One region of the Anaerobacillus sp. ABD4_527 genome, then DNA from elsewhere that is predicted to be linked to it. Evidence: riboswitches for the same ligand, from Rfam matches in the RefSeq annotation. Region 1 holds a riboswitch; each other region holds the start of a gene.
What was found. A riboswitch is a leader RNA that binds a small molecule or an ion and turns the genes downstream of it on or off. The one in region 1 is predicted to bind S-adenosylmethionine.
Positions count from the first base shown of each region.

Region 2: it holds a riboswitch for S-adenosylmethionine, as region 1 does, so the genes downstream of both, ACXAHI_RS08980 (methionine ABC transporter ATP-binding protein) here and ACXAHI_RS10220 (MetQ/NlpA family ABC transporter substrate-binding protein) in region 1, are expected to answer to the same signal.
Region 3: it holds a riboswitch for S-adenosylmethionine, as region 1 does, so the genes downstream of both, msrA (peptide-methionine (S)-S-oxide reductase MsrA) here and ACXAHI_RS10220 (MetQ/NlpA family ABC transporter substrate-binding protein) in region 1, are expected to answer to the same signal.
Region 4: it holds a riboswitch for S-adenosylmethionine, as region 1 does, so the genes downstream of both, ACXAHI_RS05010 (Na+/H+ antiporter NhaC family protein) here and ACXAHI_RS10220 (MetQ/NlpA family ABC transporter substrate-binding protein) in region 1, are expected to answer to the same signal.

Region 1 is NZ_JBSWXZ010000001.1:1,972,706-1,978,753, forward strand. It holds gene ACXAHI_RS10210 (methionine ABC transporter permease) at 1-506, opposite strand, end outside; gene ACXAHI_RS10215 (methionine ABC transporter ATP-binding protein) at 496-1,530, opposite strand; gene ACXAHI_RS10220 (MetQ/NlpA family ABC transporter substrate-binding protein) at 1,553-2,359, opposite strand; SAM riboswitch class I at 2,529-2,637, opposite strand; gene ACXAHI_RS10225 (S9 family peptidase) at 2,763-4,757, opposite strand; gene ACXAHI_RS10230 (DUF3899 domain-containing protein) at 4,780-5,148, opposite strand; gene ACXAHI_RS10235 (peptide ABC transporter substrate-binding protein) at 5,206-6,048, opposite strand, start outside.
Region 2 is NZ_JBSWXZ010000001.1:1,722,042-1,728,089, forward strand. It holds gene ACXAHI_RS08960 (carboxymuconolactone decarboxylase family protein) at 1-112, opposite strand, end outside; gene ACXAHI_RS08965 (L-lactate dehydrogenase) at 277-1,227, shown strand; gene ACXAHI_RS08970 (MetQ/NlpA family ABC transporter substrate-binding protein) at 1,269-2,111, opposite strand; gene ACXAHI_RS08975 (methionine ABC transporter permease) at 2,136-2,804, opposite strand; gene ACXAHI_RS08980 (methionine ABC transporter ATP-binding protein) at 2,797-3,819, opposite strand; SAM riboswitch class I at 3,936-4,045, opposite strand; gene leuD (3-isopropylmalate dehydratase small subunit) at 4,286-4,867, opposite strand; gene leuC (3-isopropylmalate dehydratase large subunit) at 4,880-6,048, opposite strand, start outside.
Region 3 is NZ_JBSWXZ010000001.1:515,513-521,560, forward strand. It holds gene ACXAHI_RS02740 (glycosyl-4,4'-diaponeurosporenoate acyltransferase CrtO family protein) at 1-325, shown strand, start outside; gene fni (type 2 isopentenyl-diphosphate Delta-isomerase) at 315-1,349, shown strand; gene ACXAHI_RS02750 (Na+/H+ antiporter NhaC family protein) at 1,424-2,827, shown strand; SAM riboswitch class I at 2,911-3,024, shown strand; gene msrA (peptide-methionine (S)-S-oxide reductase MsrA) at 3,124-3,771, shown strand; gene ACXAHI_RS02760 (alpha/beta hydrolase family protein) at 3,822-6,048, opposite strand, start outside.
Region 4 is NZ_JBSWXZ010000001.1:943,563-949,610, forward strand. It holds gene ACXAHI_RS04995 (nucleotidyltransferase domain-containing protein) at 1-210, opposite strand, end outside; gene ACXAHI_RS05000 (hypothetical protein) at 382-843, shown strand; gene ACXAHI_RS05005 (hypothetical protein) at 1,296-1,973, shown strand; gene ACXAHI_RS05010 (Na+/H+ antiporter NhaC family protein) at 2,014-3,318, opposite strand; SAM riboswitch class I at 3,387-3,491, opposite strand; gene ACXAHI_RS05015 (alpha/beta fold hydrolase) at 3,573-4,412, opposite strand; gene ACXAHI_RS05020 (YolD-like family protein) at 4,502-4,834, opposite strand; gene ACXAHI_RS05025 (Y-family DNA polymerase) at 4,850-6,048, opposite strand, start outside.

The sequences.
Region 1 (6,048 bases):
GCGGTGGCTCCGATCAAACCAATCGTTGCAATGGTAAGCCCTAATACGATGGAAGAACGCGATTCTCTTACAAGTACATGCCAGATGATGTGGCGCGTCTTAATCCCCATCGCCTCATAGGCTTCAACGACTCCTCGATCCACTTCAAGAAGAGCGGACTCCATCAACCTTGCTATGTATGGAGCAGTAAAGACGACGAGCGGCACGATTACACCCTTCACTCCAATCGTAGTGCCTGCGATAAATTTTGTAAAAGGCAGGATGAAAAACAATAAGATGATGAACGGGATGGACCTGATCACATTGATCACAGCGTTTAACAATCGAAATAGTATCTTGTTATCTAGCGCCTTCCCAGGTCTTGTTAGCACGAGAAGCACACCGAGTGGTAATCCTAATAGCACGGAAATCAACAGCGAGATTCCTACCATCTGGAACGTTTCGATGATTGCACTCCAAATATCTGCCCCCCATAAATCGATAAATTCCGAAATCTTAGCTGACATGCGCGTTCACCTCCGGTACATACCCTTCTACAAAAATTCCCCGTTCTTCTAAAAACATAACTGCTCTCTTCGTTTCTGACTCTTCTCCTTCAAGATGAACAACTAATCTACCAAAAGGTTGATCCTTAAGCTGCGTGATATTCCCTGCAAGAATAGATGGATAAATATCAAAGTTTTTACTAAGGAGCGCAAGTGCAGGCTTTCCTGACGACTCTCCTACAAAGGAAAGCGTCACGATTTGTCCCTTCGACTCCAGCTTCTTCACGAGGGATTCAGGTACGTCATCTTGAAACAGCGATTGTACGAATCGTTTCGTCGTAGGCGTCTTTGGTCTACTAAATAGATCAACAACGAGTCCTTGTTCAATGATGCGTCCGTTTTCCATCACGGCCACTTCATGACAAATCTTTTGAACCACGTGCATTTCATGTGTAATGAGTAGAATCGTTAGTCCGAACTCCTGGTTGATTTGCTCGAGTAAAGATAAAATCGACTCCGTTGTGTCAGGATCGAGCGCGCTCGTTGCTTCATCACACAGAAGAACTTCCGGTTCATGCGCTAGCGCACGGGCAATCGCAACTCTTTGTTTCTGCCCGCCTGAGAGCTGTCCAGGATATACGTCGCGCTTATCTTCTAGTCCTACGATCTGTAGATACTTTCTTACTCGGGAATCGATCTCCTTTTTTGAAACCCCAGTGAGCTTAAGGGGGATGGCGATATTTTGATAAACCGTCCCCGTTTTTAATAGATTGAACGACTGAAAGATCATTCCGATTCGCTGACGTGTTTTCTTTAACTTGCCAGCTGATAGACCGGTTAACTCTACATCATTAATGAACACTTTCCCTTCTGTTGGTCTCTCTAACAGATTGACCGTTCGAACGAGGGTACTTTTACCAGCGCCACTATAACCGATCACACCATAGATCTTTCCCTTTTCAACGTTAAGGTCAACGCTATCCAGAGCCTTCGTAATAGTAGTTCCGGTTTGAAACGCTTTTGAGATATTTTCTAGTCGTATCATTTCCTTCTCTCCTTTACCGAAATTACCAGGATGCTATGACTGAGCCGTTGAATTCTTCCTCAATAAACTTCTTAACTTCATCTGACTGATAATATTCCACTAGTTTATTGATTCTTTCGTCGTCTTTATTCTCGGTTTTTGTTGCGATTACGTTCACCCAAGGAGAATCTTCTGGTTCCATTACGAGAGAATCTTCAGTTGGAACCCGACCGCTTTCCATCGCATAGTTCGTGTTGATCGCAGCGATGGCAAGCTCACCTAGTTGCCTTGGAATCTGCGATGCTTCAAGAGGAACAAACTCAAGATTCAACGGGTTCTTCTCAATATCCTTAATCGTTGCTTCAACTCCTACACCGTCTTTTAATTCAATGATCCCTGCTTCCTCAAACAACATGAGGGCTCGGGGTTCTCCAGTAGAGTGATTCGGTAATCCTACTTTGTCACCTTTCTTCAAATTATCAAGGCTCTCATATTGATCGGAATAGATGCCCATCGGAAAATTAATCGTCGTCGCAACCTTAGATAATTCCATCCCACGCTCTTCAACAAAATCATTTAAATACGGTTCGTGCTGGTAAACATTCGCATCGAGTTCCCCTTCATCAAGAGCCTTGTTTGGCATAACATAATCGTTGAACGCCACGACATCGATCTCAAAACCATCTTTCTCAGCAACTTCTTTTACTTTCTTCATCACATCTTCATGTGGACCGGCTGTTACCCCTACCTTTAGCGGCCCTTCGGTTGAGTTGCCTGACTCTGCACTGCCAGAACACCCTGCTGCGACAATTAATAATAATGCACCTACTAGTAGCGATAGTTTCTTCATTCTCTTAACTCCCTTTCTCTCCTATATTCATTTAAAGCGTCTTTGCACTAAATTACGTAAACGTACGATATCACCAGAGCGTCGGTTCCCTCCTTTGTTTCAACCCCATAAACAAAAAAACTCTCCCTGCTGAACAGAGAGAGTTGGGTGTTTTCCATTATGTAACTCTCTCTCATCTTTCAAACGATCGCTCGTTTGCTGGAATTAGCACCTTTCTCACGAACTGAGATGGTTGCTGGGCGTCAATGGGCCAGTCCCTCCGCCACTCTTGATAAGAGTTTGAATTATTCAGATTGTTTAACTATTCTCAACAGTATAGTACCTCACTCACCGAACGTCAAGTGCTTTTTCTACGTGGTACCGGTGCGCTTTGCGGTGCCTGGCACCCCTCACATTTTGTCGATTAATTTTTCTCGCTTTCGAGGTGTTCATCAAACCAGCCGACCAGATGGTTCAAACGCTCTACCCTTAGCTCAGGATGTCCGTTTCTTGAAAGGTTGTGATCTGATTCTGGGAATCTCACAAACTTCGTCTTTTTCTCACGGTGCTTCAACGCAACGAACAACTGCTCACCTTGCTCGATCGGGCATCGGTAGTCCTGTTCGCTGTGTAGAATAAGAAGCGGTGTTTTGATTTTATCAACATATTTCAACGGTGAATGATCCCATAGCTTCGTTGGATCTTCATCGAGGTCAGCTCCCACTTCCCACTTAGTGAAGAAATAACCTATGTCGCTTACTCCGTAGAAGCTTAACCAGTTGGAGATCGATCGCTGCGTTACAGCCGCCTTAAATAGATTTGTTTTTCCAACGATCCAGTTCGTCATGAACCCGCCATAGCTGCCGCCGGTAACGAACAAATTCTCAGAATCTATGAAGCTCGTTTGCGCGACAGCTGCTTCTATACCTGCCATGACATCGTCATAGTCGCCGCCACCATAGTCGCCACGGCATCCATTCACGAACTCCTGACCATATCCTTGACTACCGCGAGGATTCGTATAGACTACTGCATATCCTCTTGATGCAAGAAGCTGAAATTCGTGCATGAATGAATTCCCATACATCATGTGGGGACCGCCGTGAATTTCTAATACTGTCGGATACTGTTTCCCTTCCTCAAAGGAAGTCGGTTTCATGATCCACCCCTGTATGTTCAGTCCATCTCTGCTTTCATACGTGTACGGTTGTGGAGTAGAAAGCGAATTCTCACTCAACACCTCTTCATTACAGGAAGTGATTCTTTCTATCGAGCTTTCTCCTTCTAACGATAGCGTATAGATATCACCAACATTCACCGGATCACTGATCGCTACTGCAGCTTCACCACCCGCTACGTGAAGTGCGTAGTGGTGCCTGTCACCCCCCGCTATTTGTCGAAGGGTGCCATCTAGACAAATGGAATAAATTCCTGTGTTTCCATGTTCACTCGCAAGGAAATAGAGTGCCTTGCCGTCTTCGTTCCACACCGCTCCAGACGGCTCAATTCCCCAGTGGAGATCTGAAATGAGAACATCTGAACACTCGAGGTCGATTGTTTCTGTAAGGCACGTCAATGTTTTCGATTCAATTTCAACCGTCCAAACTCTATTCAGAGTCGCACTCTCATACTCAAAGTTATGTCCAATGTAAGATAGTGATGAACCATCTGGAGACCACCGCGGAGCTATGAAACTACTTCCTTCAGAATTAAGCCGCTCAGCTTCACATCCTTCTCCAAGATTCTGAATAAATAGATCCGATTGGACATATGAACCTTTCTCTTCCCGTCTACTTCTTACGTATGCGATCTGTTTACCATCAGGAGACCAGCTAGCGTCCGAGTGATTCAGGTCAGCATCCGTCACCCAGTTTTCATCCCCAGTCTTTCGATCGATTACGACGACCTGTGTATGTTTCCCATTAAGAAAACCTTTTCCATCTGCTTTGTAATGCAGCTCTTCGACGACGAGTGCTTTCTTTCTTTTTTCTTCCTTCTCATCTCCACCTTTAGGAGTGCTCTCACTCAACACGAGAAGTTCAGTCCCGTCAGGTTTCCACACCGGGCGACTTGCTCCATTTTTTAGAGAGGTTACTTGTTCGGCCTCACCTCCGAAAGCAGATATGATCCATATTTGGTTTTCTCTCGAACGGTTTGAAACAAACGCGATTTCCTTTCCATCAGGAGACCATCTTGGAGAAGAATCAAGATGGCGAGACCCGGGCGATGTCCAGGCCACTTCTTCACCACTCTCACGATCGATCATGACGAGATGAGAAGCATACTCTCGATCCTCAGTAATTTTTTTCTTCACATAGATCACTTTTTTCCCGTCAGGAGAAAGCTGCGGGTCTCCTACAAATACCAGGTCATATAGTGATGTTGCTTGAAGTTCCTCTTTCTCTATCTTTGTTTTCATCTAAACACCTCTCCTCATTGTTTCAAATAAATAGAAATACGCCTGCTACTGACATTCCTGTAAGTCCAGTGCCTGCTCCGTAACATATAAGAATTCCACTTACGAGCACTCGTTCCTTCCAATCTGTAAAACTCGGGTCCCTCTTCACCTGCTCATCGACACGTTCCATAGAACGTGACCGAGGCACAATCATTCGGTGGATCTTAGAAAAACCTTCGAACAATAAGGTTAGGAAGCCACTTTTTAACACCACTAAAATCGTTCCAGCCGTTAGCGCAATAATCCCCCAATAAAATGAACGATTAACAAATTGAATAGCGTCGCCTTGAATTAACCAAAATATGATCGCCACAATAAAAGAGCCTAGCAAAGCTAGTCCATACCTTCGCATCTCGCTCATCCTTTCAAGGTAAAGGAAGATCTGCTCAGCAGATCTTCCTCCATTACATTATTTCTTTTCAGCATAGCGTAGGTCAGGGTACCTGTTGACCGGATAGACGATTCCGTCATACTCTTGTGAAGTTAAGTAGTTTTGAGAATAATGATAGACAGGCATAAACGGCATATCTTCCATCAACACATCCTCTGCTTTATGCAAGAGTTCCATTCGCTTTTCCTCATCCTGCACCATCTTAGACTCTGCGATGAGCGAATCGTATTCTTCGTTCACCCAGTTCGTACGATTGTTAGGGCTATCACCCAGGTAGTATTCTAGAATAGGTGTCGGATCAACATAGACTCCGATCCACCCCATTCGTGCCATCTGGAAGTTACCTTGCTTCGTAGTATCAAGGTACGTCTTCCATTCCTGGTTGTTAAGTGTTACTTCAATGCCAAGGTTCTGCTTCAGCATCTCTTGAACACCTTCTGCGATTTTCTTATGGTTATCAGAAGTGTTGTACATCAGTTCGACTGCCGGAAGTTCGCTCCAGCCCTCTTCCTGCTTTGCTTCTTCGATCAATTGCTTCGCTTTATCATAATCTTCTTCAAAATAGGCCCCACCTTGTTCTCTGAAATCACCGTTTGGCGTATCAACACCTTCAGGAACAAAACCGTATGCTGGTGTTTCACCCGCTTGTGAGATATCTTCCGTAATGGATTTGCGGTCGATCGCCATCGCGAAGGCTTTTCTTACTTTTTCATTTGTAAAAGGCTCCTTGTCGACATTGAACATATACATGTATGTGCCGAAATATGGTGTGATCTTGAAGTCTTCGCTTTCTTTTTCAGAAGAAATCACGTCGATCGGCAGTGTATGGATCATATCCAGTTCACCCGATTTATACATTTG
Region 2 (6,048 bases), 250 kb from region 1:
CATTATATTTCTTAGCTATTTGGGGCATTTTCTCAGTAAAGACTCCAAGACCTTCCTTGTAGTCATGCAATGCTGTTTGTGCAAAATTTGTATTTTGTTGTTCTTGCGTCACGTCACATTCCTCCTTCAATTATTCAGAGTTAGTATGAGAAGACAATCACAATGCTATCCATAAATTTAAAGAGAAAAAAATTTAAACGATATGTGAGATTTATCACATGAATAAAGGGAAATGTTCGTTAAGATATAACTATAAGAAATAAAGGAGTGGATGATATGTTTGAAGGTAAAACAACACGAGTTGTTGTCATTGGAACAGGGTTCGTAGGGACTAGCTATGCATTTTCTTTGCTTAATCAAGAAGTTGCAAATGAGCTCGTATTGATTGATGCCAATAAAGAAAAAGCTGAAGGAGAAGCAAGGGACCTTAATCATGGCATTCCTTTTGGTGCGCAGATGAAAATTTGGGCAGGTGATTATAGCGACTGTCGTGATGCTGATATCGTTGTGATTGCCGCTGGTGCGAATCAAGCGCCTGGCGAGACTAGACTTGATTTGATCGATAAAAACACGAAGATATTTAAAGAAATCGTAAATAATGTGATGGCAAGTAAGTTCGATGGAATATTCATTGTCGCTACGAATCCCGTTGATATCCTTAGTTATGCTACATGGAAATTTTCAGGACTTCCAAAAGAGAGAGTCATTGGCTCCGGAACGATTTTAGACACGGCAAGATTCCGATATTTATTGGGAGAGTATTTTCATGTAGATTCTAGAAATGTTCATGGCTACATTTTAGGAGAGCACGGTGATACTGAATTACCAGTGTGGAGTCACGCTACTATAGGTAGTAGACCTGTACTTTCATTAATTGAAGATTACCCGAATGGGAAAGAAGAGCTTGATTCCTTGTTCACTGATGTTCGTGATGCCGCTTATCACATCATCAACCGCAAAGGTGCTACACATTTTGGTATTGCTATGGGACTTCTCCGATTAACAAAAGCCATTCTACGTAACGAAAATTCTATTCTTACCGTTTCTACTTTGTTAGAAGGAGAGTATGGCTTAGAGAACCTTTATATTGGTGTACCAGCCATTGTTAATAAAAATGGAATAAGAGAAGTTATTGAACTAGATCTTACTCGTGAAGAAATGGATCAGCTAAATCATTCAGCAAAGACTTTGACTGATGCGATGAAACCTGTACTCTTAAACAAATGATAGAAAAGAGGGTTCTCCAATATGGAGAACCCTCTTGCTATTTATTCGTTTACAGGAACAACAGCTCCATCATACTCTTCTTTAATGAAGGTTTGAATATCTTCAGAACGGAGAACCTCAACAAGAGTTTTTACAGCTTCGTTATCCTCATCACCTTTGTTAACAGTGATGACGTTCACGTATGGAGAGTCAGACCCTTCAAGTGCAATTGCATCTTCTTGTGGATTTAAGCCAGCATCGATCGCATAGTTCGTGTTGATCATAACAGCATCGCCTTCGCCTTGCTTATAGATCTGAGGAAGAAGGGAAGCTTCAACGTTTGTTTTAAAGGTAAGGTCTTTTGGATTTTCAGCAATATCTTCAACTTGTGCATCTGTTGGATCGATACCTTCTTTGATTTTAATTAGACCTTTTGCTTCTAACAATTGAAGCATACGACCATGGTCTGATACAGAGTTACTCATGATGATTTCTGCACCTTTAGGAAGTGCATCAAGGTTTTCATATTCCTGTGAATAGACACCGATCGGCTCGATATGAATTCCACCAGCGTTTACGAAATCATAGTTATCGTTTTCTTCCATTTGTAGCTCCATATAAGGCACTGTTTGGAAGTAGTTCGCATCTAACTCACCGTTAGCGAGCGTTTTGTTCGGAAGAATGTAATCCTGGAAGCGCTCGATTTCAAGAGTAATTCCTTCTTCCTCAAGAAGCGGCTGTGCTTTTTCTAGAATCTCAGCGTGTGGAACGTTTGATGCACCAACAACTAGTTTCGTTTCTTCACTTTCTGATTCAGAGCCTTCGCTGTTACCACCGTTATTGCCTCCACAAGCTGCTAAAGCTGCAAGTGCAACAACTGACAAAAGTAGTACTAGTTTTTTCATGGTTTCTCTCTCCTTTTTTATATCTTATCTTTTATCCATAGCTCGCGTTGTAACATCTCCAATAACCTGAAGAACTGCTACAATAGCGAGAATTAATACAGTTGCGACAAGCGTCACGTCGGGATTATTTCGTTGGAAACCATCTAGATATGCGAGATCTCCTAATCCTCCAGCCCCAACGACACCTGCCATCGCTGTATAGCTCACTAGAGCGATCGCAGTTACTGTGATTCCTGAAATCAATGCTGGCATCGCTTCAGGAAGCAACACTTTAAAAATAATCTGGCCATTCGTAGCCCCCATAGCTTGGGATGCTTCGATCACTCCCTTGTCTACTTCTCTTAGAGCGATTTCGACCATTCGTGCATAGAAAGGGGCAGCCCCTGCAATAAGTGCTGGCAATGCAGCATTAGCTCCCAGCATCGTACCAACAATGTATACAGATAGTGGAATAAGCAAAATAATTAAAATGATGAATGGAATCGAACGGAACAGGTTTACAATCCCTGCAACAAAACCATTAATATATCGATTTTCCCAGACGTTTCCCTTTGAAGTTAAGAAAAGCAGCAGGCCGAGTCCAATGCCGAGTATAAACGTTGCGAATACAGAGATCGCGGTCATGTAGATCGTTTGTAATGCCGCTTCCCACATATCTTCCCAACGTACATTAGGAAATAGTGAACTAAGCATTTGGAATCACCTCTACTTCTACTTTCTGATCACGTGCATAGCTCAGTGCTTTATCAATAGCAGCTTGTTCTCCTTTTAGTAAGACCGATAGCTTACCATAAGGACCATCCTGAGTATGGGTGACCTTCCCTTGAATGATGTTCACTTCGATCTGAAACTCTCTGATTAACTTCGTTACAAGAGGTGAACCCGTAGCTCCTTTTACAAAGGTAAATTGTACGAGAGTCCCTTCTGCAGTTTCAGTGAGGTGTGTAATCGATTCTTTCATTTCCTCAGGCTCACTCAGCTGATTTACAAAGTCACGGGTGATCGGCTGCTGGGGATGATGAAAAATATCAAGTACTGGACCTTCTTCAACAACACTGCCACCTTCCATGACCGCAACACGATGACAAATCTTTCTGATCACGTGCATTTCATGAGTGATCAACACGATCGTTAGTCCTAGCTCTTTATTAATTTTCTTTAATAGGTCGAGAATACTATCTGTGGTCTTCGGATCCAGGGCCGATGTCGCTTCGTCACAAAGTAACACTTTAGGGTTATTAGCAAGTGCCCTCGCAATCCCAACTCGCTGTTTTTGACCACCACTTAGTTGAGATGGATACGCATCTTCTCTTCCCGATAACCCAACGAGGTTGATCAACTCGTCCACTCGAGCTTTTCTTTTCTCTTTCGGCACACCCGATATTTCAAGAGGGAACGCAATATTTTCTTTTACAGTACGTGACCAGAGAATATTAAAATGCTGAAAAATCATTCCGATTTCTTGTCTTGCTAGACGAAGTTCCTTGTTATTCAACTTAGATAATGCTTTGTCATCTACTGTTACGCTACCTTCAGTTGGTCGCTCAAGTAGATTTAACATGCGGATAAGTGTACTCTTTCCAGCGCCACTATATCCGATAACTCCGAAAATTTCGCCTTTTTCAATTGTAAGATCAGTATTCTTCACCGCTTCTACTGGTCCAGAGGCTGCAAAGAACGTCTTCTTTATACCTTTTAACTCAATCATTTGCACACATCCTTTTACCTTACGATGTCCCATCACAATAGGTTGATTTTAAAACCTTTTGAAATAAAAAATGCCTTTCCGCTATGAGCAGAAAGGCACTTGAAATCGATGTCTTTCTCTCATTTCTCAAAGCATTTGCTTTGCAGGAATTGGCACCTTCTCAAACACGCTGTTTGACGGTTGCCGGGCTTCATAGGGCCAGTCCCTCCACCTCTCTGAATAAGAGATATTTAGTTATTAACACGTTACTCTAGTTAAGTACTAAATCGAATTCTAGCATGGGACTTTTAGTGTGTCAATCGATGAGTAAAAAGTCCGAATTTTTAAATAAAACTAGCTGCCAGAGTTTCAACTGCTCCTCTAAAATCAGCCCTCTTTTCTGACAGCGTAAAAGCGCTGCAATCCATACAGCGCTCGCGCCAATGCTTCAGTTGTATCTCTATACGGAGAAAACATGCTATCTTATTTACGCTCTTTGATTTTCATACTGCTCGATTTTATCCTCAAGTGAAAGGGTTCTAGATACTTCGTCCCACCCGTTCAACAACATTTCCTTCCAATACGGATCGATTTCAAACGATACGTGTAGCCCATCGTTATCACTAATAGATTGGTTTTCGAGTTGAACAGTGAGTGAATAACCTTCGCTTGCCTTTGTAAATAATTCTGCAACGGTTTCTTGAGGAAGAGCGATTGGAAGGATACCGTTTTTCACACAGTTGTTGTAAAAGATATCTGCAAAGCTTGGTGCGATGATCACTCTAAATCCGTAGTCTAATAAAGCCCATGGCGCATGTTCTCTCGATGAGCCGCAGCCGAAGTTTTTACCAGCTACTAGGATTGAAGCCGACCTGTATTGCTCTTCATTTAAAGAGAAATCAGACCGTGCGAGTCCATCATCATCGAAACGCCAATGATAGAATAAGAACTGTCCAAACCCTTGTCGCTCGATCCGCTTCAGAAATTGCTTTGGTATTATTTGATCTGTGTCCACATTCACCTTTTCTAGAGGATAGACGACACCTGTATATTCATTGATAGGTTCCATGATTTCACTCCTTTACACGACAGGCTGCTTCATTTTTCTTGCATCTGTAAATTTGCCTTCCAAAGCAGCGGCGGCTGCCATGGCAGGACTGACTAGATGCGTTCTAGAACCATTTCCTTGCCGTCCCTCAAAGTTTCGGTTCGATGTAGAAGCGCATCGCTCTCCTGGTGGAACGATGTCGTCATTCATCGCAAGACACATACTGCATCCCGCTTCTCTCCACTCGAAGCCGGCCTCAATAAACACTTGATCTAGTCCTTCTGCTTCCGCTGTTTCTTTAACAGATTTAGAACCTGGCACGACTAGCGCTCGAACATTGTGGTGTACTTTCCTTCCACGAACAATATTTGCTGCGGCTCTTAAATCACTAATCCTAGAATTTGTACAAGATCCGATAAAGACATGTTGGATGTCTATATCCTGAATTGCCATCCCAGCTGTTAACCCCATATACGTTAAGGCCTGTGCGATTGCTTTTTGATCAGCAGGATCTTCATAGTCCTCTGGAAAAGGCACTCTACCGTAGACGGATGATCCCATAGATGGATTCGTACCCCACGTAACCTGAGGTTCTATCTCATCAGCATGGATCTCTAAAACGTCGTCATACGTTGCGCCTTCATCAGTAGCAAGGTTTTTCCATTCTGATATCGCTGCTTGGAATTCCTCTCCTTGTGGAACATGCCTTTTCCCCTTTAGGTAGTCAAACGTTACCTCATCAGGGCTGATTAATCCTGCTTTAGCACCGGCTTCTATCGACATGTTACAGATTGTCATCCGCTCTTCCATCGACATCTTTCGAATTGCTTCACCTGTATATTCAAGAATAGCACCTGTTCCAGCATTCACTCCAAACTTCGCTATGATTGCAAGAATGATATCCTTCGCCGTTACACCTGCGCCCGGGTGACCATTCACTCGGACTTCAATTGTTTTTGGAGAGGATTGCCAAAGAGTTTGAGTTGAAAGAACATGTTCGACTTCACTCGTTCCAATCCCGAATGCAAGTGCTCCAAAAGCACCGTGTGTCGAGGTATGACTATCTCCGCAAACGATTGTTTTGCCTGGTTGAGTCAACCCTAGTTCTGGGCCAATCACATGGACGATTCCTTGGTCTGGATGGTTAATATCAGCAATTTCCACCCCAAATTCCTTGCAATTTTCTTCTAGTTTCTCCATCT
Region 3 (6,048 bases), 1.5 Mb from region 1:
AATCTTACCTGATGGTGGTGGCGTGTTCAGAGGGGGTTTTCGAAAAAAAGAACTTAAAGCGCTTACGGTTACTTACGTATGCAAGTTCATTGTTGAAACAAAACGAGCGGAAATCAACCACTGGATGTTAATACCGCCTTCACTATTATTTTTCCTCTGGAACCCACCTCTAGTAGGTTGGATTATGGTCGGGTATGCACTCGTTGTAAATATCCCTTTCATCATGATTCAGCGGTACAATCGAAACAGACTTGGACTACTTTTACCTAAATTGAAGAAAAAAGAACAACGCAGGAGGTCTACCGTTGAAACCTATGGAACATGATCTTACAGAAAAACGAAAGAATGAACATATTGATATATGTCTTACTGAAGAAGTAGAAGGGCGAGGGATTACAACCGGACTCGAGAAGTTTAGATTTAAACACCAAGCTCTGCCTGAGATTGCTTTTGATGAGATCGATCTCTCAACATCATTTCTCGGTAAAAAGGTATCTTCGCCTTTTTTGATCAGTTCGATGACTGGTGGTACGAAAAGGGCATGGGAGATCAACAAGCGCCTCGCGAAAACTGCTGAAGCGGAAGGATGGGCTCTCGGTGTAGGATCAATGCGGGCAGCGATTCAAGAAGACCGTTCAGCTTATTCTTTCGAAGTTAGGAAATATGCACCTACGATCCCCATCTTCGCAAATATTGGGGCCGTTCAGTTAAACTATGGATTCACTATTGATGAATGTAAAAAAGCAATCGAACTTGTTGATGCAGATGGTCTTATTCTTCACGTAAATCCGCTGCAAGAAGTGTTTCAGCCTGAAGGAGATACGAACTTTAAAGAACTATTGCCTAAAATTGAAAGTGTTGCGAAGGCACTCGATGTTCCGGTCGGGATTAAAGAAGTAGGAATGGGAATCGATGGAAATACTGCAAGACGGTTGGTAGAAAGCGGAGTAGGCTTTATTGATGTAGCCGGTGCAGGTGGAACATCGTGGATTCAGGTCGAGAGCTATCGATCACATCAGAGTATGAGAGAACAAGCAGCTGAAGCGTTTCAAAGCTGGGGGAACGCTACTGCTGAATGTTTGATCGAAGTTCGAAATGAACTCCCACAGGCGCCAATCATTGCAAGTGGCGGTCTTAAAAACGGTGTTGATGCCGCCAAAAGTATTGCTTTGGGGGCTGATCTTGCAGGGTTTGGCCGTGCACTACTTCATAGCGCAGTAGACGACAGTGAAGAAGCGTTATCAGACCAGCTGAAACGAATTCAGTTCGAACTACAAACCGCTATGTTTGGAATTGGCGCGTCTTCGATCGCGCAACTCAAAAAAACAAATTTGCTTCGTCAATCGTAGCCGGAGAATTTACTCCGGCTTTTTGTATAGCACCCTTTTCCGAGCACAAACTAACCGGAAAGGGGGAGTGATGAATGGATTGGCTTTCGATCGTACCGTTCTTGGTCGTTATTCTCGTAGCGATGAAGACGAAACTCGTTATACCTGGATTAACAGCAGGGTTACTAACAGCTTCGTTTATACATAAGCCTCAACCTATAGAAGGACTCGAGCAGTTTTATCAATTTATTATGAGTGGTTTAAAAGATGAGAGCAACATTAAAATCATCATCTTTTTGTACATGTTTACTGGTCTCATCGGAATGATGAAATATACTGGTGGAATAAAAGGATTCGTACGATTCGCTTCTGGAAAAATCACTTCAAAAAAGGGAGCGTTATTTTTAACATGGTTATCAACGCTCGGTACGTTTAGTGCTCCGAGCTTTCGAATCGTAACGGTTGCGCCAATTATGAAAGCACTCTTGAAGAAAGTAAAGATGACCCCTCAGGAACTAGGCTTTGTAATTGAAACCACAGCAACTCCAGTAATTGTTCTAATGCCGATTGCGACTGCGTTCGTTGGCTATATGTCCTCTGTTGTCGACCTTTCTTTAAGGGGACAGGGTCTTGAGGGAGATGGCTACAGGTTGTTTTTGCAAAGCATTCCGTACAATTTCTTCTCAATATCGATTCTTATCATCGGATTTTATTTAAGTTTCTTTCATCATACGAAAACCCCGGCTACTGATGCAGGGAATATGGAGAAAGAAATTGATGACAAATGGGAAGATTGTCATCCTGTCGTTTCAAAAGATCTTCCAGCAAAACCTATGAACCTTTTGCTGCCACTAGGAGGAGTAATCTTCCTAACGCTTTTGATCACGTATTGGAGTGGGTATGAGAAAGGGTTCAAAAGCCCAGTTGAAGCATTCATCGAAGCAGATGTACTCGATGCGATGGTCTTCGCTTTAATGACAACCGTTTTGTTAACCTTTCTATTTTATTTATTTCAGAGGTTCTCATTAAAAAACCTTGTCACGTTCTTTATTGAAGGCGGTAACGATATGATGTCCGTCATCGTATTACTAACGATCGTTTGGGGACTTGCTTCTTCTGCTGAAGCATTAGGATTTTCTCAGTTTGTAACGACGAACTTAAACTGGATTCCTGCATTATTCGTGCCACCGGTGTTATTCCTGGTGGGGTCATTCATTTCATACTTTATTGGCTCTTCATGGGGGACATGGGGAATTCTAATGCCTTTAGGAGTTTCTCTCGGTGCTACTACAGGAACGTCATTGCCACTCGTGATCGGTGCTGTGTTTGCTAGTGGAACGTTTGGTGCTTTTTCGTCACCACTTAGCGATAATACGAATACAATAGCAAAAATACTTAAGTTGAACACGATGGCTTATGCTTCATTTAAGCTTAAACCTGCACTGATCGGTGCTAGCGTATCAGCAATAGGGTATTTTTTAATTTCTTTGTTCGTTTAGCACACTAATGCAAGCTTTTCTATTGACACCTACTGTTACAACCTTTAATATTGTCATTAACTTAATAATCCTTTTCAAGGATCTTCTTATTCAGAGAGGTGGAGGGACTGGCCCTTTGATACCTCGGCAACGGATTCCTATAATTGTTATACGGGAGCACCGTGCCAATTCCTGCGGCGAAAGTCGGAAAATAAGAAGAGGCGATCGGTAAATCCAAACCCTCTTCTGTTCGGACAGATGAGGGTTTTTTTATATGCACTCCTCATCAGACAATCTACTTCAAGGAGTGAATGGAATTGCAGAAAACGTCAGACAAAAAACAAATGATAATCAACCATCTTCTAGGAAAAGGTATCTATAAGGAACAAGGCAAACAGCTTTATATGTTAACTCTGAGTGAACTTGAGAAGGTATATACAGAGAAAGCTGTTCAAGATAGCAACAACACTTGGAGAAATGGAGTGGAAACAATGGAAAAAGCGGTATTTGCAGCAGGATGTTTTTGGGGAGTAGAAGCACTATTTCAGCAGTTGAACGGTGTCGTTTCTACTTCAGTAGGATTTACAGGTGGAAGTACGATCGATCCTTCTTATGAAGAAGTCTATAAAGAACTTACTGGTCATGCTGAAGCGGTGCATATCGAATATAATCCAGCGATTATTACGTATGAGGAATTGCTCCAAGTTTTCTTTGATAATCATAATCCAACATCTTTGAACCGTCAGGGTGAAGACGTCGGTACTAGGTATCGTTCCGCTATTTTTTATAACTCAGATTCACAAAAGACTTCTGCAGAAATTGCACTGAACGAGCTTACAAAAGCAAAACGTTTTAAGAAGCCAATCGTAACTCAAATTGTTCCTGCAACGAATTTTTATAAAGCAGAGGAGTACCATCAGAGCTACTTAGCAAAGCGGGGACAGTCTTCTTGTAAAATTTCATAATTTAATTTAAAAAAGAGGCTTTCCCTTTGTGGGAAGCCTCTTGTATTTTATTATCGGTTAACGCCAATGTGGTCTAAGAATATTTTTCCTCTTTCCGATTGATCAAATTGAAATGTTATGGAGGTAATGGTATCTGGTTCAAACGAGTTGTTTTGTTCAATAAATGTGCTCATGGGTATGTTGAACGTTTGAAGGACCGGTTCGGTAAGGTCTCCGAATCGCGCTTCTTCATAGAATTTCGTTTTTGTATGCTGAATCGGCAGCACAGGATGCATGCTCATCACATCGCTTAATTTGACACTAGCAGATTCACCGTTTTCAGATGTGGCTGTTATAGTGAAGTCTACAATAACTTCTTCTTCTACTTCAGATACATTCGCCGCTGCAAACGTTAAGGAGCTATCTTTCTTGAATGCATAAGGATTTTCTAACGCTTTGGTGAACGAAAGCTTGTATGAACCATTTCTAGAGTAGTCGTGATTCCATTTAAGGTAAACGCCGTGATTATCTCTCACTTTATTTCTTCTATAGTCTAATTCACCTTCATACCATTGCAATAGACCGTTTCCTTGCAATTCAATATATGGGGTCGAAGATGTGTTGACGTCAACATCCTCTTCGAATGTACTAAAGATATGATAAGAAGTATCTTCATATTTACTAATGTACGTTGTTGAAGGGAGCCAATCTAACGCATAGCGGTAATCCTCCAGCATAGGTCGGTAGGAGTTATCGTTATTCAAGGTAGCTTCTAAAAATCCAGAAACGTATGTTTTTGCAACCTGCCTCTGTTCCTCTCCGCTGATCAAGGGCTGTTTGTTCAATAAGAGGGTGAACGGAAAGTAAGTATCGTTATCACCCCAAGTTGTATTAAACTGACCATGGTTAGCTCGGTCTATGTAGAGTGCAGACTTGATCACATCTTCACTACCTGTTAAATCGATGCCATTGAATTGGCGATCTCCCTCAAATTCAGACAGGTCACTATCATATGATCCATGGAGAATTAAGTAATTTACATCGTTTAATTCAATTTTTCGATCAGCTAATGTATGATAATCAGTCGGAGCGATCGCAATAACGCTTTGTATATTGTACTGATAGTCAAACGACTTATAGGCGTTATTTGGATAGCGATCTAAGCGATTGAACTTCGCAGCTAAAATTGCAGCCTGACCTCCTCTTGAATGACCAGTCAATGCGATTCTTTCAAAATCCACTTTCTTATAAAATGGCGTTCCTTTTTCTTCAGAAAGCTTCTCAATTTCTTTTAGATGTTCGAGGAGAAGCCATGCTCTTCCGTTAATATCGCCCCCTAATCCCCCTGACCAAGATGAATTGAAAAAATTCTCGTCTACAGAGACAGTTATGAACCCTCTACTTGCAAGCAACTCTCCTAAATAGCTATATCCTTCATCTGAGAATTCTTCCATTTTATGATTGCCATGGACGATTAAGACGAGAGGGAATTTCCCTTTATCGTCAGGCATCCATACTCTGCCGTTTAGTGGAAGGTTCGTATCAGAAAAGCCCCAAAACCATTCACGTAATGAGGACCATTCTCCAATTAGTGCTGACCCATTAACCGAAGATGTTTCAATATCGACGTTCTCTCCAAACACATCTCTATGTTTATCCGTTCCGCTTCCATATGTAAACGTCTTAATATTGTAAGGTCCTATTAGAGACGGGTTCTCACTTACTGGTGAAAAAGGTTCCATCTGAACATCTAACCGTTCTTCAACAATTCCTGGAGTGAAAAGCCAGTAGAAGAACATTCCAGTTATTAGGGTGCCGAGCGCGAGCATAAAAATAGAAGAAGGTCTCTTAAATCCATGTACCAGTGGATAACCAAATAATCCACCGATGAGTAGGCCTGCACCAGCAAGAAAATAAGCAAGTGGAAGGATGTTTTCAAAAGCTTTAAATTGATCGAGTGTATAGATGATCACTCCAACCGAAACGATTGCAGCGGATAGAAAGAACACCGGTAGTTTGATGATAAACTTCATTATGAGTCTCACGATAAAGAAAGTGACAAACGTACCTAAAACACTAAGGAGGGAGAAGATGAGTATATCGCTTCCTTTACCGAGTCCAGTATGGAAATCAAAACCTATCGAAAAGATGAGGAACATCGTCATGAACAATGCACCGTAGGATGCTCCTTTCCACGTTCGACTAATAAAGGTGTTGATATGAACTTTTAATTTAGAAAGAAAAACTCCTATTTTATTTCGTTTGTTATGTACCGTGCTGCGTTTTTCAAAGTCATGC
Region 4 (6,048 bases), 1.0 Mb from region 1:
TACATATAATTCTACCGGCCACTTTTTGTAATATAAGTTTTCCCTGTAAGAATTCGTAACCGAAGGATCGAAAACAACAAGATCAAGATCTGACGTTTTCGTACCCTCTCCTCTAACAATACTTCCAGCTAAAAGTGCTACGTTACAGTGAGGAAAGTGACTTTTTACAAGTTCCTTCGCATCATGTTTGGCAACCTCTAATCGTTTCATGGTCTTCCCCTCGCCTTTTTATTTTATTTTACATTGAGAAGGAAGAGAATCATACCTTCCACATTGATTAACATTTTGATACACTCTTATAGTACAAGATGAAGAAGAGTTGAATACACGTTTGGTCGTAAGCACAGACTTACTATACAAATGTTATTAACAGGAGGCACTATGCTAACTTTTGAAGAAAAGCTACACATTATAGAATCCACTTTCCCTGAATTAACACGTAAAGATGTGTCGCTGGGAAGAGTTAACTTTCACTATGAGGAAAGTGTTATGGATAAAAAGAACGTCGTCTATCATCTGCATCCTAGTGGAAACGGATTTGTCTATGGCGAGCTACTTGAAGAGTACCCAGTAGACGATAGAGGAATGGTTAATATCCGTGACTTCTCAAGTAATGACCTTCGAAAAATAATCGGAGAAGCGATTCACTCACTATCTGTTTTACCTGGAGAAGATATCGAAGAAGAAATCTGGATGAACGAAGAAGATCAAACGCTGCACCTCGCCTATGAGCCTGAGCTGGAGCTATGGAATGTGTATGCCGGTGACATGCTTGATGGCACTTTTCCTTCATATAACGAAGCGATTCAATACCTTGATGAAGAAGGCTTCATCCGCCAATAAAAATACCCCCAGCAACCTTTTGTTGCTGGGGGTATTTTCTATCTGAAACGATTCATATAAAATAACATTAACGATAGAGAAGGAAGAAGAAATGCATTTTCTAGCTTATGAACGTTTTTTCTCTCGAATTAGAAGGGATTGCAGCTTTATGTGAAGAAGCGAATGTTAATCGTGCTTTTCATCTTCAGTTACCTAACCATACTTGTTCACACGCTTGAATTGTTTGTAATTTTGTTTTAGAAAACAGCATTACATAGAGACTTTTGTCTCAAATCACTACACACCTTTTATTCTCTACAACGTGCCCCCTTAAATTACCATTCGGGGCGAATAATGTAAGTTGATAAGATAAAATGTTATAATATTCTTACTACTACATCTACCTTATTCTCAACACCCGTATCAACAAGAGATCAAAGACTAAGCTCAAAATCGATTCAGGGGGGTATTAGATGAGAAAAATACAACAAACGACAATTAATTCTGTTGTAAAATACGGACAAACAAAACTACCAAAGTCCGCCAATACAGAATGTCCTGAGTGCGGAAACACCGCTTCTTTCCATTTAAAATTCGATTACCAAATCAACCAAACGGTTTTTTCAACCTTTTCAAGATGTTCGGTATGTAAAGAATCCATTCTCTTTGTATTGATTAAAACGTCTACTAGCGATCAAGGTGAAGAAGTAGAGCTTTTTGTTCATCAAACTTCTTTCACTAGAGAACCTCTTGGCAGATTGGTTGGAACAGCAAGGCTTCCAGAAGATCTCGAGCGTGTCTATCGTTCAGCTGTTAACGTACATAATATGAAAGACTGGACTGCTACAGCAGTTATGGCAAACCGCGTTTTAGAAAGCATCACTAGAAGCTTTTTAGCTGAAAACGAACTTTCTCAACCTCTATCCAAACAGCTCGAAAGCCTGGCCAAACAAGTTGACCTCGAAGAGCCAATCGTACGGCTCGGGCAGCTGTTAGGCAAAGGAAGCAACCTTCACAACCTTTTATGCCTTGAAAATTCAGCAAGTGAAGAAACGGCTAATTTAATTATTGATTTATTGGACTCATTGATTGAATTTCTTTATATATTACCTCAAAAAATTGTGAACCTACAAAAGCAAATCGAAGAATAAACAAAACCAGGCCGTCATTTTGACAGGCCTGGTTGTTTCGTTACTCTACCGCTTCTTCTTTCCGAAATGAAGGGTAGTTGATGGTAATTGCCACAATACCAGCAATCGCTGTAAGAATTGGATAAATTGAATATGGTATGAGTGCCAAAGGCGAGATGGAAGCTAGTCCAGCCGCTGCTAGCAGCTGTGCGCCGTATGGGAGCATGCCCTGAACACTTCCAGAAAATATATCAAGAATACTTGCGGACTTTCGAGGATCAACTTGGTACTCTTCTGATATGTTCTTCGCGAGTGGTCCACCCATTATTATTGATATCGTGTTATTTGCCGTCGATAAGTCTAACATCGTAGCGAGTCCTGCGATACCAAACTCCGCTCCTCTTCTCGATCTCACTCGATGAAGAATTTTATCAAGAACGTACTGGACACCTCCATTATATCGAATGACTTCGATCATCCCACCAATAATCAATGCGATCATGGCGAGATCTTCCATCCCTTTAATGCCATCCGTTACCGTAGAAACGAGTCCACTTAAACCAAACGTTCCGTTAAATAAGCCTACTGCACCCGCGAACAACGTTCCACTTACAAGTACAATAAGCACATTTACCCCTGCAATCGCTGCAATCAATACGCCAAGGTATGGGAGGACGGAGATAAAATCAAATGGTTCACCTCCACTTACTGTCGCTCTTTCCCCTACCGTTAAGAATCCATATATAATGGCAGTAATAACTGCTGCCGGTAAAACGATGAAAAAGTTCACCTTGAACTTATCTTTCATTTTCGTGTTTTGCGTCCGAACAGCTGCAATCGTCGTATCGGAAATCATCGAGAGGTTATCCCCAAACATCGCTCCTCCAATGACCGCTGACAATGTCAAAGCTACAGGAATCCCGGATTGCTCTGCAATTCCAATTCCAATCGGAGCCAATGCTACGATCGTTCCCATCGAGGTTCCCATCGATATTGATATAAAGCACCCGATTAGAAACAAACCAACAACGAGAAGGCTTGCTGGTAATATAGAGATGCCGAGATTCACAATCGAATCTACCGCACCTATCTTTTTCGCTGTTTCAGCGAAGGCTCCCGCTAATAAGAAAACAAGAATCATTAAGATGATATTGGAGTTTCCTGCTCCACGACAAAACACCTCAACCTTTGTCATAAAGCTTTCTTTCCTGTTCATTGCGAGTGCAACGCCTGCAGCGATCAGTGAAGCAAGCACAACAGGCATGCTATAAAAATCTTTTGTTACAACTGCCGTTCCGATAAAAAGTAAAATAAATATACCGAGTGGAAGCAGTGCAAAGCCGTTCCCTTTTATGTCTTTATCCATGGTGTTTCTCCTTGTTCATAAAGTTTGTAGCAATCAAAAAAGCCCACTTCAAGAGAAGAGGGCTTTCACTCTTATCTCTCAAGATCTCTCTTGCTGGAAGCAGCACCTTTCTGACATACCAGAGGTTGCTGAAGCTTCTCAGGGCCAGTTCCCTCCACTTCTCTTGATAAGAACTATTCGATTTAGTGTTATGAAGTTTATCACGCATTATTCTGCTTCGTCAAGAATAAAGTCGAACCGTGTCGTTCTGCGGCTTACGCCTGAATAAATTTCTGAATGTCTCTTAAAATGGAACGTGGCTGCTCTTCAGGGAGAAGGTGACCCGTCTTTTCGTATACGATCAGCTCTGAATTCGGTAGATCTTCTGCCAGCCGTTTTCCAATTTGAAGCGGTACTACTCGATCATGCTCCCCCCATATCAGTAAACTCGGCGTATGAATTCTCCTCAATTCTTCTTGTGACAAATCCCCCTCACGATCTCGAATCATTCGTACGAGCGAACGGAAAATCCCTTCATGGAAGAAAGGCTGAACATAACCATCCACCATCTCTTCATCGATTAAATTTGGATCGTAAACGCAGTTCATCAAATTCCCTTTTGCTCCTTTTCGCGAAAGCCAGCGCTTTAAATACACTGAGAAAAAGGGCAAATAAGAAGAGTACACTAAACTCTGTCTCGCTTTTTCAAGGTAGCCTGAACTACAGAGCAAAATATTTTTCTTAACTAGGTCTTCATCGATACTTGCTGCTCTTAATGCCACTTGCCCTCCCATGGAATGACCAATCATAACGGTCTCGTCAACACTTAGCCGCTCGAGTAGTTCGATCACGACTTCCGCAAAGTTTTGATAAGAGTGAACAAACCGACTCGATTTTTCACTTCTTCCAAACGGTGGGAGATCAACGGCTACAATCGTGTAATGCTTTGAAAGCAAGGGAATCAATCTTCGATAACTAAAAGTGGAAGATAAAAACCCATGCAGTAATGTTAGCACAGGACGGTCCGACGTCACTTCGTTCTCATGATACTCATAGTGAATATCAATTCCTTTTATGTTCTCCTTATAATGTTTGAGACTCTCTACAGATAGCATCTGACAGTTCACTCCGTATACTAGTTTGTACGTATTTTACCCCTTTTCGCCGAGGAAAAACGTCTTCTGTTGTGGGGAGTGTTACCATCTTAGTCGCCTTCACCAATATGCACGAGGCTTGCAAACGAAATGTTCTGCCTCTTCTCATCTAGATCAACAATTCGTAATTCTTTATTGAGCTGGTCGATATAATGAACATATCCTGTCAACACGTTCTTCGTACCGTTCTTGAAATAATGAAATGTAAGCGGCTGGTGAAATGCCATCGCTTCACAAATGGTGTCGTTCATCTCCTCAATCTTCTGCTCATCAAGCTCAGGCTGTTCTCTTCTCCGGTCTTCCTCTTTCCATTCTCTTAACTCTTTAACATGCTCTGGTAACATCATCGATGTCCATTTAATATTTCCTCGGTCACGAATCATCTTATCAACCCCTTTCTATGCTTTGTGACCTCCGACAAGCTTACTTCGATGCAACGCTGTACCGGCTTTCGTGTAGGAAACAGCGCGAAGCAGAGAATCGGATCCGTATTTCTCCCGTATCGAGTCCATTACGTATCCAAGGTCTCGCTGCTTCGGCCGTTTCAAATTGAAAAGGTTGAGCTGCACTTCCTCGTCATCACAAATATTTGAAAGAGCGATTGAGATTTTCCGAACCGTTTGCCCTCTATAAAATTCCTGAAAAAGCTGCAAGCACACGTCATAGATTTCAAGCGTGATGGAGGTGGGGCTGTCGATGCTTCTCGACCTGTGAAAACCGCCGCCTCCCTCGTCTTTACTATAGCCGATTCCGAGGCTGATCGTACGCCCAGCTTTTCCGGCTCTTCTCGCACGCCTCGCTACTTCTTCACTCATTTCCAAAATAACGTGTTTGATTTCTTTTTGCTCATGATAATCACGAAGTAGAATCTGACTTTTACCAAAGCTGATCTGCCCCTGCATAATCGGAGCTCCAATGTCAGAGAGATCTACTCCCCATGCATGGTGATAGAGCTGATTGCCCATCACTCCGAACTTTTGTTCAAGAAGATGTAACGGGTATTTTGCGAGCTGTTCAACATTCATAATCCCCATCCGATTTAAAGTGCGCTCGAGACGCGGACCGATCCCCCACATTTTACTTAGAGGCGAAATAGACCAGAGCTTCTCAGGGATATCCTCATACGTCCATTCAGCAACGCCATACTTCTTCGCCTCTAAATCCAGACAAAGCTTCGCCATCAGCATGTTAGGACCTATACCGATCGCACATGGTAAACCGAACGTTTCACTGATTTCTTTCCTGATTTTATTAGCCGTCTCAAAGCGTCCTCCCCACAGACGCTCAGTCCCGTCGATTTGAAGAAAAGATTCGTCCACACTGTACGTATGGATACATTCTTTTGGAACATACCGATGAAATAACCTTGTGATCTCCATCGATTGTTTCAAATAGGATGACATTCTCGCATTCACGATATGAATACGGGGATCATCAGGAATTTCAAAAAGCCTGTTTCCTGTTCGGATATTAAAATCTTTTTTTAGTGCAGGCGAGGCCGCTAAAACCACACTACCCTGACGCTCCGTATCTCCCACGACAGCAAGATGACACGTTAAGGGATCGAGCCCCATCTCGACCGCAGAACAGCTCGCAT